DNA from 2 places in the Alteromonas sp. KS69 genome. Region 1 is predicted to be linked to the other one. Evidence: predicted binding sites of a transcription regulator. Region 1 holds the regulator's gene; the other holds the start of a gene.

Evidence for each region. The regulator ArgR, encoded in region 1, controls arginine synthesis, uptake and breakdown. The targets are predictions, from matches to a motif close to ANTGAATANNTATTCANT.
Region 2: the regulator ArgR is predicted to act here: its motif matches at 1,521-1,538, upstream of C7Y69_RS12655 (aspartate aminotransferase family protein).

What each region holds. Positions count from the first base shown of each region.
Region 1 is NZ_PYHU01000015.1:90,987-97,923, reverse strand. It holds gene C7Y69_RS11925 (TonB-dependent receptor domain-containing protein) at 1-115, opposite strand, end outside; gene C7Y69_RS11920 (TonB-dependent receptor plug domain-containing protein) at 112-1,545, opposite strand; gene argR (transcriptional regulator ArgR) at 2,310-2,774, opposite strand; gene mdh (malate dehydrogenase) at 3,014-3,952, shown strand; gene C7Y69_RS11905 (methionine sulfoxide reductase) at 4,720-5,520, opposite strand; gene katG (catalase/peroxidase HPI) at 5,857-6,937, shown strand, end outside.
Region 2 is NZ_PYHU01000017.1:110,293-117,229, reverse strand. It holds gene astA (arginine N-succinyltransferase) at 1-122, opposite strand, end outside; gene C7Y69_RS12655 (aspartate aminotransferase family protein) at 147-1,355, opposite strand; gene C7Y69_RS12650 (HDOD domain-containing protein) at 1,681-2,847, opposite strand; gene C7Y69_RS12645 (anthranilate synthase component II) at 3,079-3,654, opposite strand; gene trpS (tryptophan--tRNA ligase) at 3,685-4,692, opposite strand; gene rpe (ribulose-phosphate 3-epimerase) at 4,723-5,400, opposite strand; gene C7Y69_RS12630 (TorF family putative porin) at 5,788-6,513, shown strand; gene C7Y69_RS12625 (hypothetical protein) at 6,707-6,937, shown strand, end outside.

The DNA of each region.
Region 1 (6,937 bases):
ACACGTCGTCACCGCCCGAACCGCCTGAAATAATACCCAAGCCCGATTCAGGGTCAGATATCTGCTCAAAATCAAGGTAAGAGTACTCAGCGCCGAAAACAGCACTCACTGTCATGAAGTTATTCGAGAAACTTCGCCAGAAATGCTGCCGTCAATAATGTCACGCATCTGTGTAGACTGGTAGGTGCCAGTGTGATCAGCGCTAGCCAATAGCTCAGCGTTATAAGCAGACCAGTCGTCGGTACTTAAACCTTGAACATTAAATAAATCCAACTGTTCAGTATCAATTAAATCTTGTACAACTGTGTCGTTAACTAAGTTGTAATTGAATACCTCTTCTTTTGCAGACGTGCGTTGGTAATAAACTTGCCAATCCCACTCATTGCCACCAATGTCGGTATAGCCTTCAAGGCCTGTCACCATTTCAAAGGTGGTTTTTTCTGTGGTGGTGTCTCGTGTTCCCAAACTAGACGTTCGGAAGTAAACAGAGCCATCTTGACCATAAGGGTTCATTGCGTTATCCGCATCGATGGTCAGCGAAGATGTAGATACTGGGGTAGCAGCATAACGAGTGTCTGTAGATGTCTGTAGTGCAGAGAAACGAGTAATAAGTTGCAAGTTCTCTGCTAACTCGTACTCGATTTTAGTCATTAAAGAGTTTTTCTCAGACGCGCCATAAAGCCAAGTGGTATTACCGTAGTAATAACCACAACGATCAGATTCAATCGATGTGTCAGCCACATCGCCACACAAATCTTCGTTATAAAGATACGAACTAGTATCTGTATCATAGAAATTGGCAACAGGGCTGTAGGTTGAATAGCTATCTAGTGCATTTTCGCCTGAAACCGCTACATCGCTGACTTCTTGAGTGTTTTCATGCTCCGCAATGAAAACGATACTACCTTTGTCATTGGTTACGCCGGCTGAAAAGTTATATTTGCTTGAGTTCCCGCCATCTGCTCCTGGATCTTCAAAGCTGTAGCCTACATTAACGCCATCGAACTGTTTCTTGGTAATAATATTAATTACGCCTGCAACGGCATCTGACCCGTAAATGGCCGATGCGCCATCGCGAAGAATTTCAATGCGCTCAACAATCGACATCGGGATCATCGACATATCAGAAGATGAACCACCATCGTATCCTAAACCTGGTAGACGACGACCGTCCATTAGTACCAAAGTAGCGCCAGCCCCCAGACCACGTAAATTTACTTCACTTGACGCAGATGCGCCGCTGCCGTAGCCAGATTGTCCGCGAAATGAACCGAAAGTGTTAATCGAAGAGTTACGTAATACTAGGGCAACCGATGTATCACCAGATAACGCGATAGATTCAGCAGTAATAACCGTAACGGGAGATACTGACTCTAAATCCACTCGTTTAATACGAGAGCCAGTAACTTGGATTTTTTCTACAGGTTCAGCTGAATTTTCGTCATCTGATTGTGCGAGGGCCATTGGTGCGGCAAACAGGCTAGCGGAACCCGCCAGTAATAGTCCGCGCTTCACCGCAGTGCTGAGTTTATTTGTGTCAAACATTTTAATTCCCCTTGTCGAAGGTGATTACAATTTGTAATTACATAGACGTTTATTAGTTTTTATTTTGAGCAGATGTTTTCTGTCGGGAGAATTAAGCACTTCGTCGTGCTATTTGGCAATTTACAAAGTGTATAATTTGTTCTATTTAGACCTAATTTACTTTATTTATACGCAGAGCGATGAAACCTTTACGGTTCTATACATTGGTAAAATAAATATTACTTTTTTCTCTCTTAATATTTATTTAAAGGTAACGCTGTATATTAATTAAAATAGAAATGAAGAAGTAATGTGAGGGGGTAAATAGTGTGTAGATATTGTGTATGAATTTTGTGGGTTTAGCGCAGAAAAGGCGCAGGTTTTGCGCAAATTCAGTATAGTTAAATCTGGCTTGAAGTAAAAGTGGGTGAGGGCGTTTCAGTACAGATTGAAAAGTGGAAGAAAGTTACTGTAATTACAATTAATGACAATGGTATTTTTGTGGGTTTTAGAATTTATACGTTGGTGAATAATAGGATGTTTTTAGTGGTGGTGATATTATTTAATTTTAAAGGTTGAGTTTAAATGTTGCTGTTTTTATCTAAGGATGGATTTTATAATTAATTTCTAGTTTTCAAATTCTTTACTTTTCTTTTCTTACTCTTTTCTGAGTCTGTGATAATTTAAATACACAGCTACCAAGTTGTTTTGTATCTCCCTGGTACAAATTCTTTACCGCCATCTTGTGATGGCGGTTTTTTTTGCTCAAAAATTAAGGCTGTGCCTTAGACATTCTCGAATAGGTCTTCCACACGTTGTCGTAACTCTTCAATAAGTGTCACGTCGGCAGGGGCGATAAAAATAGTGTCGTCGCCGGCTATGGTGCCAAGTACACCATCTTTTTTGCTTAATGAGTCAAGCAAGCGTGCAATGAGTTGCGCTGCACCTGGGCTGGTGCGAATAATCACCATCACATTATTATGCACAATGTCGAGAACAAGTTGCTTTAACGGGCTTTTAGCGGTAGGCATACCCAGTTCAGGCGGCAGGCAGTACACCATATCGCCACGGGCATTGCGGGTACGTACCGCGCCAAACTTACTTAGCATGCGGGAAATTTTAGATTGACTAATATTGTCATGACCTTGAGTTTTAAGGGCATCCACTATTTCACCCTGGGATCCATAGCTTTCCGCTTTTAAAATTTCTTTAAAGGCTTTAATCAGTTGCTCTTGTTTTGCGTTGGCCATAGCGTCCTGCACAGTAGTTAGCGGTAATAAGTTAAATGGTCATTAACGATTTATCATATATTGTGCCTTACAGGTGACCTTTGCGCAATTTAATTGCATAATCATGCATGATAGTGAATATCAACGTAAAAATGCCTTAAATGGCCGTATTAAGACCATCAGATGATTGAGTTTTCCCCCGCGTTGCATTAGTGTGACGTTCCGTTTAAATACGTGAGTAATCCCATAGGAGAAATGGTATGAAAGTAGCCGTGTTAGGTGCTGCCGGTGGTATTGGCCAAGCGCTGTCTTTGTTGTTAAAAACACAATTGCCAGCTGGTTCTGAGCTAGCGCTTTACGATGTAGCGCCAGTTGTTCCTGGTGTAGCTGTTGATTTGAGCCACATCCCAACTGCAGTAAAAGTAACCGGTCACGGTAAAGATGACCTAGCTGGTGCATTAACAGGTACAGACGTTGTTCTTATTCCTGCTGGTGTTCCGCGTAAGCCGGGCATGGATCGTTCAGACTTGTTCAACATTAATGCTGGTATTGTTAAGAACCTTATTGAAGGTGTTGCTGACAATTGTCCAGATGCTTGTGTTGGTATTATTACTAACCCAGTTAACACAACAGTGGCAATTGCTGCTGAAACGCTTAAAGCGAAAGGTGTTTATAACAAGAACAAATTGTTCGGTGTTACTACCCTTGACGTAATTCGCGCTGAGACTTTCGTTGCTGAGCTTAAAGACGTAGACGTTGCTTCTGTACACGTACCGGTAATCGGTGGTCACTCAGGCACAACTATCCTTCCTTTGCTTTCGCAAGTTGAAGGTGTTGAGTTCTCTGATGATGAAGTTTCAAGCCTAACGACTCGTATCCAAAATGCAGGTACTGAAGTTGTTGAAGCTAAAGCTGGCGGCGGTTCTGCAACCCTATCTATGGGTCAAGCAGCTGCACGTTTCTGCTTATCATTGGTTGCAGCAATGCAAGGTGAGAACGTGGTTGAATACACTTACGTTCAAACTGACGACAGCGACGATGCTGCATTCTTCGCTCACCCTGTTCGCCTTGGCGCAAACGGTGTTGAAGAAATCTTGCCATACGGCGAGCTAAGCGAATTTGAAGAAAAAGCGAAAAACGACATGCTTGAAGGCCTTCGTGGCGACATCAAGCTAGGCGTAGATTTCGTAACTGGCTAAGGATGTATTAGGCTCGGCATCCGATTTGAAATCAAATCGTAGCCACGCCGTAAATACATCCATGTAGGCTCCGCCACCGCATCCATGCGGTGGAGGGGCTACTATTTAATTTCAAACCGTATACCTACCAACACCTACTCATCGCACTCAGTAAAAAATTCTTTTTGTAAGACAGCATCCATGCTGCTGACAGTTTGTTACGACCTTACTAATCCTGCCTTTTTGTTTGTAGGCTCCGCTACTGCATCCTTGGCACGGGAGGGGCTACTATTTAATTCCAAACCGTATACCTACCAACACCTACTCATCGCACTCAGTAATAAATTCTTTTTGTAAGACAGCATCCATGCTGCTGACAGTTTGTTACGACCTTACTAATCCTGCCTTTTTGTTTGTAGGCTCCGCTACTGCATCCTTGGCACGGGAGGGGCTACTATTTAATTTCAAACCGTATACCTACCAACACCTACGCATCGCACGCAATAAAAAATCCTTTTTGTAAGACCGCATCCACGCTGCTGACAGTTTTTCACGACCTTACTAATCCTGCCGTTTTGTTTGTGGCCTCTGCAGAACAGCTCGGCCTAATAAATAGCTACTTCCTATAATAGCCATGCCGGATAACAACCAGCCGTAAATACTTCCCTGTAGGCTCCGCTACTGCATCCTTGGCAAGGGATGGGCTACAATCTAATTTCGAAACGAAATCGACACTGATTTCATACCCATGTGTACGCCGCTATTCTACTTGGGGCGCAGTATGGCGCTTAGTTGTGAATTCTATAGAGGGTAAACGTCATACTTTCTAGTGGTCTGTTTTTATAAACTGAATAAGCATAGCCGTTTAATACATTCGACGACCGAATGGTAAATAACAGTGAGTTGGCAAAAGTGGGATGTGATGTTTTAACGGTATAAACGCTTCCCTCTTTGAGAATATCTTCAGGGTTAAAGCTAGTCTGATTGGTATAGCTGCTACCATTTATAAATCGCACTAAGCGGCCTTCTTTGTTCGGGTAAATCTCAATACTTATGAGTTCATTTTTACCACTAATACGCATAATGCCTACCCACAAGCCAAATATATCGTCAGTAGCTGTGTTAGCTAACGCTTCTATTGAACCTCGGTACATATCGATAAAGTTGCGCACGGAAGATTGGTTCTTCTGCTTATCCAACTGATAGGTACTACTTAAGATAGGCTTATTGTTTTTATTGGTAGTCGATTCTAATACTTGGTAACCGGTGTCTATGTAGGGAGATAAAATTAAATGTTTAACATATCCATCTTCATAAGAAGGAAGTGTTATTTCGCAATTTAGCGTATTGCATTCAATATGGTCATTATCAAAGGGTAGGCGTCGGATATGGCGAAACGCATTGCCTATACCTGCTTCAAACAGGAAGTGTTCCCCGTTTTCATTTATCTGGAGTAATTTATAATTATAGTTAGACTCACTCACGCCTTCCCACAGCCCTGGGGGCAAAGTAAGCGGCTCTGATTGCGCTGTTACGGGCATTAGCGCAAAGTAAAAGGCAAGGAGCAAGCTTATAAATAGTCTGTACAAGTGAGACTTCCTTTCTTAGGGATTAACTCTAAATTCGATTGTTTATCCTACGATATGTCAGGAAAGTTTTACAAAAAAAAGAGACAAAAGTCCTAGAAAATTCATAATCATTGTCTACGCTTTCTTTAGTTAATTCTGCATGAGCGAGTTGACGGATAGATTTATAAGGCCTTGTTTTCTCAACGTAAGGTTTAATTTTTTCTAATCGTTAAACCTATTCGTCCACATCTAAAAAACTGACTGTCTTAACTACAACCGAATAATTAGAATAAAGCTATACCAATTAATAGTTTTAATTGATGAAATCCTTTGTCGAACACCGAAGAGGTACAGTAAATGAGTAATGCAAAGCTAGGCGATGTAAATGATTCAGAAAGAAAGTGTCCCGTTATGCACGGTGGCCTTACAGCGACCGGCAGCACTAATATGGATTGGTGGCCTGAAGCACTAAATCTAGATATTTTGCATCAGCACGATACCAAAACAAATCCGATGGGCGACGACTTTGATTATCGCGAAGCCGTAAAGTCACTTGATTTCGATGAATTGAAAAAAGACATGATAGCGCTGATGACTGACTCTCAGTCTTGGTGGCCGGCCGATTGGGGACACTATGGTGGCCTAATGATCAGAATGTCGTGGCACGCCGCAGGTTCTTATCGTATTGCAGATGGTCGTGGTGGAGCATCTACGGGTAACCAACGTTTTGCGCCGCTAAATTCATGGCCGGATAACGTTAACCTTGATAAAGCGCGCCGCTTATTGTGGCCAATCAAGAAGAAATATGGCAACAAGCTTAGCTGGGCTGATCTTCTAGTATTTGCTGGTACCGTTGCTTATGAAAGCATGGGGCTTAAGACTTACGGCTTTGCGTTTGGTCGGGAAGACATTTGGCATCCTGAAAAGGACACTTACTGGGGCGCTGAGAAAGAATGGCTAGCTCCTAGCGATGAGCGTTACGACGACGTTGAAACCCCAGACACAATGGAAAATCCATTAGCGGCAGTGCAAATGGGGCTTATATACGTTAACCCTGAAGGGGTGAATGGTAAACCTGATCCGCTTAAAACAGCGCTTCATGTAAGAGAAACTTTTGCCCGTATGGCCATGAACGACGAAGAAACCGTTGCGCTAGCTGCTGGTGGACACACTGTCGGAAAGTGCCATGGTAACGGCAGCGCAGAGCGTTTAGGGCCAGATCCTGAAGGTGCTGATATTGTTGAGCAAGGTCTAGGCTGGATGAACCACGAAACTCGTAGTATCGGCCGTGATACAGTTTCAAGCGGCATTGAAGGAGCGTGGACAACTCATCCAACACAATGGGATAACGGTTACTTCGAATTGCTACTTAACTACGACTGGGAATTGAAAAAATCACCAGCGGGCGCAGAGCAATGGGAACCTATCGACATTAAAG
Region 2 (6,937 bases), on a different contig from region 1:
TCGACTTTTCTATGCAGCAGATCATCGTTAACCGGCAACGAGGTAAACCCAATACCTGATTCTACTGCAATGTCGTACAAAGCCTGGTAATCAGCTTGTGTAATAGGGCGAATTATATTCATGTTCGCTACTCGCTAAATTGGCGTTTATTCGGCGTTCACAACAGCGGCAACGGCACGTTCAAAGCGGGCTAGACCTTCTTTAATATCTTCATCAGGAATAACCAAAGAAGGAGCAAAACGAATAACGTTAGCGCCAGCAATTAAACACATAAGGTGTTCTTTTGTTGCGGCCATCATAAAGTCGCGAGCGCGGCCTTGGTATTTTTCGTTTAACGCGCAGCCAAGCAACATACCTTGCCCACGTACTTCAGAAAATACCTCGTACTTGTCGTTGATGGCTGTTAAAAGCTCACGATACAAGGCTTCTTTGTGTAGCACGCCTTCAAGTACTTCAGGCTGGTTAACAATATCAAAGGCTTTTTCAGCTACAGCGCAGGCTAGTGGATTACCGCCGTAGGTACTTCCATGCGTACCTGCTTTTAAATGCGCGGCAATGTCAGTAGTGGTTAGCATAGCGCCAATAGGGAAGCCACCGCCTAACGATTTTGCGGTAGTTAAAATGTCAGGTGTCACATCTAAGCCCATATAGGCATACAGGTGACCAGTACGGCCAACACCCGATTGCACTTCATCAAAAATGAGCAAGGCATTGTGCTTATCACACAACTCACGCACGCCTTTGATAAATTCAATATCAGGAGAGATGATTCCGCCTTCGCCTTGAAGGGGTTCCATCATAACGGCACATGTGTTGTCTGAGATTAATGCTTCGAAAGCGGCTAAATCGTTATAGTCGCAATGCTCAACAGCACCAGGCTTAGGACCAAAACCATCTGAATATGCGGCCTGTCCGCCAACGGTTACGGTAAAGAAAGTACGGCCGTGGAACCCTTTGTTGAAGGCAATAATTTGGTTTTTATCTTCACCGTAGTTATCTAATGCGAAACGACGTGCTAATTTTAATGCGGCTTCATTGGCTTCTGCGCCTGAGTTAGCAAAGTACACTTTCTCTGCAAACGTGGCATTGACCAGTTTAGAGGCTAAGCGAAGGGCTGGCTCATTGGTGAATACGTTACTCAAGTGCCACAACTTACTGCCTTGTTCGTTAAGCGCCTTAACGAGTTCAGGGTGACAATGACCTAGTACGTTCACGGCAATACCGCCAGCGAAGTCGATGTACTCAGCACCATCTTGATCCCATACACGCGAACCTTCTCCGCGTACGGGTACCATGCCCGCAGGATTGTAGTTAGGCACCATCACTTCATCAAACGTTGCGCGAGTTACTGTCATTTTTGTTACCTCTGTTTTAAGCGCCCGTGTCGGTACAATAGACCTCGAGCAGGCGGAAAAATAAACGAAATTACCGGAGAGTATGCCATTTTTTTAAGGAGTTGTCTTGTTTGTGAATGGCTGCAGCCCTTTATATACAAGGACTCTGGCTTAATTTGCAGGAAAAGTGAATAACTATTTACTACTAAGCCATATTGTTTAGGAATAGTGTAATTAAAAGGTGAATTAGGTGTGTAATCTCACAGCCAGAGCGCGTTGATCTGGCGTGGGTCAAATGAGGGTAAAAGGAGATATTTGGCTAATTTGCATGAATATCCACAAAAAATTAGCTGTTTTCTTCCTCCCTTGATAAAGGAAGGGTGAAAATATCAACAGATCTTAGTTTTTCCAATGCACCTGATGGATATTCTTGTTCTTTAATCATTGGTTTTACCTCTGCCACTTCAACCATACGTGATTGATGCAGCATTCTTACCTTCGAATAGGTGCGAGCTTGATGTAGAAGCTTAGACATGGAGCCTACTTCACAGGGCTCTCTGTTGACACATTGACGCATCGCATCACCAATAAATAAGCGTTTCAACATCATGTTTTCAATAAGGTCGGCGGATAATGCATCAGCATATTCATCTTGTAATGCAATTAGGTAATTCGCCGATGGTGCCAGCTTTAATAAAGCTTCATGACGCATGCGCTCTTTGTCTTTTTGGCTTTCGGTCAATAGGTGAAGCTGCACCTTATCAAACAACTTGAAGTACAAGCGGATGATGGCACAGCGACCTAATTGACTGAGCATACCAAAACTATAAGCCTGAACCGGGTTAAGCTTATAGTGCGGCGCGAGGTGCCTAGCGGATACCGCCGTGCCGTGCGCAAACTGAGTGAGTTTAAGTTTAATGCAAGGGTACGGGTCGGTTACCTGAGGCATGGCACGTTTTACAATAAGAGAAGGAATAAGCAGGCGTAAATTCTCAATGCCTAAGAAGCTAAGTGCCGTTCTGAAAGTTTCCACCACGATTACCCTACCTTTGGAGTCTCGTCTTCTAAAAGCCGGAGAGTTCACGACTTGCATCAACTCGTCATAAAGCCAAGGTAAGTTAGCTGCAATAGGTTCTAGTTTTGATACCGATGCGGCGCGTACCGAGAGCGCATCGAGTAATGCACCAGTGTCGTCACTTAAATTCAATGTGTTGTTGAATACGTCTGAGGTAAACGATAACTGCTCGGTAAGCTCACCTAATAACACTTCATGTAAGTAATGGTTAACTGTTTCGGTATATGAGGCATCAGACTGCGCTTTTAGGCGCTTATTCTCAATAGCGACTTTTTCTACGTGAAGTAATTGTCTGCGGGCGTCACCTTGTTCAGATTGTTCAAAGCTGATTTCACCAGGACCACGCTTTCCCAGCATTTTCATCGCAAGCTCTGGAGAAATTAATAGGCTCTCAAAGCGCTCATCGATAGGCGGCGGGGTCGATGCTGGGGTCGTCATCTCAAAGTAGCTCCTGCTAAGTAACTGTTCGTGCGTCTGTTCATAGATGCCGTGCATTGGGTCGCCCTACTTCCTAAATATACTACTTACAAAGGCGCTTTGTTGATTAACCTATAAAAAGTAAACAAAAACAACGCCAAATGCGAATAACTGCAGAACTTTTTTATCGGCAGGAAGCCATATAGCTTAAGTTTATTCTGAACCCTTGGCAGAATAAATAAGACTGACGGCCTAAGCATTTAGAAAAGCATTTAAAATATCGTGACCATACTCGGTTAGTAAGGATTCAGGGTGAAATTGTACACCCCAGATAGGGAGTGCGTTATGAGAGATTCCCATAATCTCTTTTTCCCCATCATCAGTCACGCACCACGCATCTATATTTAAAACGTTAGGGAAGTGGTTTTCATCAAGCACCAATGAGTGATAGCGAGTTACCGCGTAACCTTGTTCAAACCCATTAAACAGGCCTCGGTTTTTATGAAAGAGCGCAGAGGTTTTGCCGTGCTTAATTTCTTTTGCACCGATAACAGAAGCACCAAAAACCTGGCCGATGGCTTGATGGCCTAAGCACACACCAAGTAAAGGAATTTTCCCAGCGAAGTGCTTAATCGCCTCTACGCTAATTCCTGACTCATTAGGTGTACAGGGCCCGGGTGAAATCACTAAATGACTTGGCGATAAGGCTTCTATATCGGCAATGCTTAGGGCGTTATTTCTCACCACTTTAACGCAAGCACCTAATTCAGTAAGGTAACGGGCTAGATTGTGAGTAAATGAATCGAAATTATCAATTAACAGCAACACGGCAATCTAACCTGTTCAATGCAACACTAATTAAGGCTTTGGAATAAAACCAACGGCTTCATACACCTTTTTAAGGGTTTCTTCTGCGCGGGCTGATGCTTTTTCAGCGCCATTTCGCATAACATCGTTTAAGTAGTCACGATTCGTACGAATATCGGCATAGCGTTGCTGAATTGGCTCTAGTAGTCCCACTACCGCTTCTGCTACGTCACCCTTCAAGTGACCATACATTTTATCTTCGTAAGCGGGAACCAGCTCATCTATCGTCTTACCTGTCGACAGCGACAGTAAAGTAAGTAGGTTCGATACCCCTGGCTTTTCCTGTGGATTGAAGTAAATGTCAGCTTGCTCGTCTGAATCGGTTACCGCGCGTTTAATTTTCTTAGTAATCTTTTTAGGATCTTCAAGCAAACCAATAAAGTTATTTGGGTTAACGTCAGACTTCGACATCTTCTTTTCAGGCTCTTGTAGGCTCATGATACGAGCGCCGAACTCAGGGATATGAGGCTCAGGTACGCGCAATATTTCGCCGTACAAGTTATTCACACGATTTGCGATATCACGGGTAAGCTCAAGGTGTTGTTTTTGGTCATCACCAACAGGTACTTTGTCTGCTTGGTACATTAAAATATCTGCGGCCATTAATACCGGATAACCGTATAAGCCAACATTAATATTATTCTCGTTTTTTGCCGACTTATCTTTAAATTGTGTCATGCGATTTAGTTCACCCATTTGGGTGTAACAATTTAGCACCCATGAAAGCTGGGCGTGCTGAGGCACGTGAGACTGCAAAAATAATGTGCTTTTCTCTGGATCAATACCGCAGGCAAGGTATAGAGCTAGTCCATCAAGCGAGGCCTCAAACAATTGCTTAGGATCTTGCCTAACCGTAATGGCGTGCAAATCTACCAACATATATAGGCAATCATGATCGTCTTGCATGGAAACCCACTGTTTAAGCGCACCCATGTAGTTACCAAGGGTAAGTTGTCCAGAAGGCTGACAGCCACTTAATACAATAGGCTTGTTACTCATAATGTGTACCTGTACGTTAACGTTGTTTAGTTACGCCTTAGAAAGACGAGATAATTCACTGCGCATGTCATCAATAACTGCGCGATAATCTGGCTCGGAAAAAATAGCTGAACCGGCTACAAACATATCAGCGCCAGCTTCCGCAATGGCGCGAATGTTATCGACTTTTACGCCGCCGTCAATTTCTATTCTTATATCGTGACCGCTTTGTAACACTCGTTGCTTAACGGCGCGCACTTTATCTAAAGTGCTAGGAATAAACTTTTGCCCACCAAAGCCCGGATTGACCGACATAATAAGGATATGGTGTAACTTGTCCATGACATGATCCAGATAATGCAAAGGCGTGGCAGGGTTAAAGACTAAGCCAGGTTTACACCCTGCATCAATAATAAGCTGTAGTGAGCGGTCGATATGCTCTGATGCTTCAGGGTGAAAACTAATATAAGTGGCACCGGCATCGGCAAATTTTTCGATTAAGTCATCAACCGGTTTCACCATCAGATGCACATCAATAGGTGCAGTAATGCCATATTTTCTTAAAGCCTCGCAGATCATAGGGCCAAATGTGAGGTTGGGCACATAGTGATTATCCATTACATCAAAATGAACCACATCGGCACCTGCGCTCAGTACGTTCTCTACCTCTTCTCCTAGCCGGGCAAAATCGGCAGACAGAATTGAGGGTGCAATCAAAAATGGTTTCATCGGTTTTCCCTATTTACGAGGCAATGCACGTGCTAAAAGGTGAAGTTTACCGAAAGTTAGCAGTTGAAAACAGCGCTGATTGCATTCGATGACGTGTTACAGATAAGTAAATATTAGGGGGGTAAAAGATTAAATTAATTGCACGCTATTGGTGAGGTTGCATTTTTTTGGTGCATTTCTGTGCACTCATCTTAGCCGTTAAATTCTTTTTGTTTAAGTGTTTTTATTTTAAATTAATATAAATCAAGTGCTTATGCGTTTTTTGCAAGTGCTGGTATATGTGCAATAAGTGGGCATCACTCTTGCGTAATCCAACTCTAATATAAGAAAAATCAAGACAGAAAAATTAATTAAAACAAGTTTTGGAACTTCACGGAGAACACACACATGAAATTATCTACTAAAAGCACATTGCTTGCTGCTGCAGTATCGTCTGCATGCCTATTTACTGCGCTACCTAGTTACGCAGAAGTTACAGCTAACGCTGGCGCGACAAGTAACTACATTTGGCGTGGTCTAACGCAAACAATGAATGAAGCTGCCGTTCAGGGCGGAATTGACTACGCACACGAAAGTGGCTTTTACGCAGGTACTTGGGCATCAAACGTGAAATACGGTTCAGATGATAATTACTCGTACGAACACGATATGTATTTTGGATTCTCTGGTGAGTCTAACGATATCTCCTACGACTTCGGTTACCTTTATTACAACTATGATGCTGCAGCAAACTTTGACTTCGCTGAAGTATACGGCTCTGTTGGTATGGGTGGTTTAAGTCTGACCCTTTCTGTTCTTGCTCATACCGAAGCGGATGAAGCTGATAACCGTGATTACGGTTTTGGTGAAGCGACTTATGTTTCTCTTGATTATGGTTTAGAAGTACTAAATGGTTCGGAACTAGGTTTCCACGTTGGTTACCACCAAGGTGATTTTGCGGAAGATTTCAACGGTGTAGTTGGCGGTTACGCAGATTGGGGTGTGTCTATTGCGAAAGATGGATTTAGCTTCGCAGTAACCGGTACTGATTTAGATGACAGTGGTGATGAAGATTCGTTAGATAACGATGCAGTTAAGTTCACTGTTGCTTACAGCATGGACTTCGAACTGTAAGTTTAAAATGACCTCGAAAACAATAGATTAGTTGTTTCGAATGTCTGAATCTAAAAGCCTGATACTTATGTGTCAGGCTTTTTTTACTGATGAAGTTAGTATTAATATTCATCATTATTGAATATTATCTTGTGACTAATAAGGTTTTATTTATAATGAAGTTCAAAGCAAAATAGCGTAAGGAGTGTTCAGGATGAAAGTACTTCCATTTTATGCAGTATGCGGCATTGTTGCGCTAGTTAGTGTAGCGGTCTATCCACGTTCGGGCTCGGAAGCCTCGGTGTGCGAGTTTCAACCTTCTTCTCGTTTTAACCCTAAGTTACCTGCTAGCCATGTGCAAAATCAGTGTGCCAGAGACAGAGACGGCGTTACTGAAGTCAGTTGGCTGTCTTGGATAGCGGGAAAATCGCCTTCATTTCAGTTC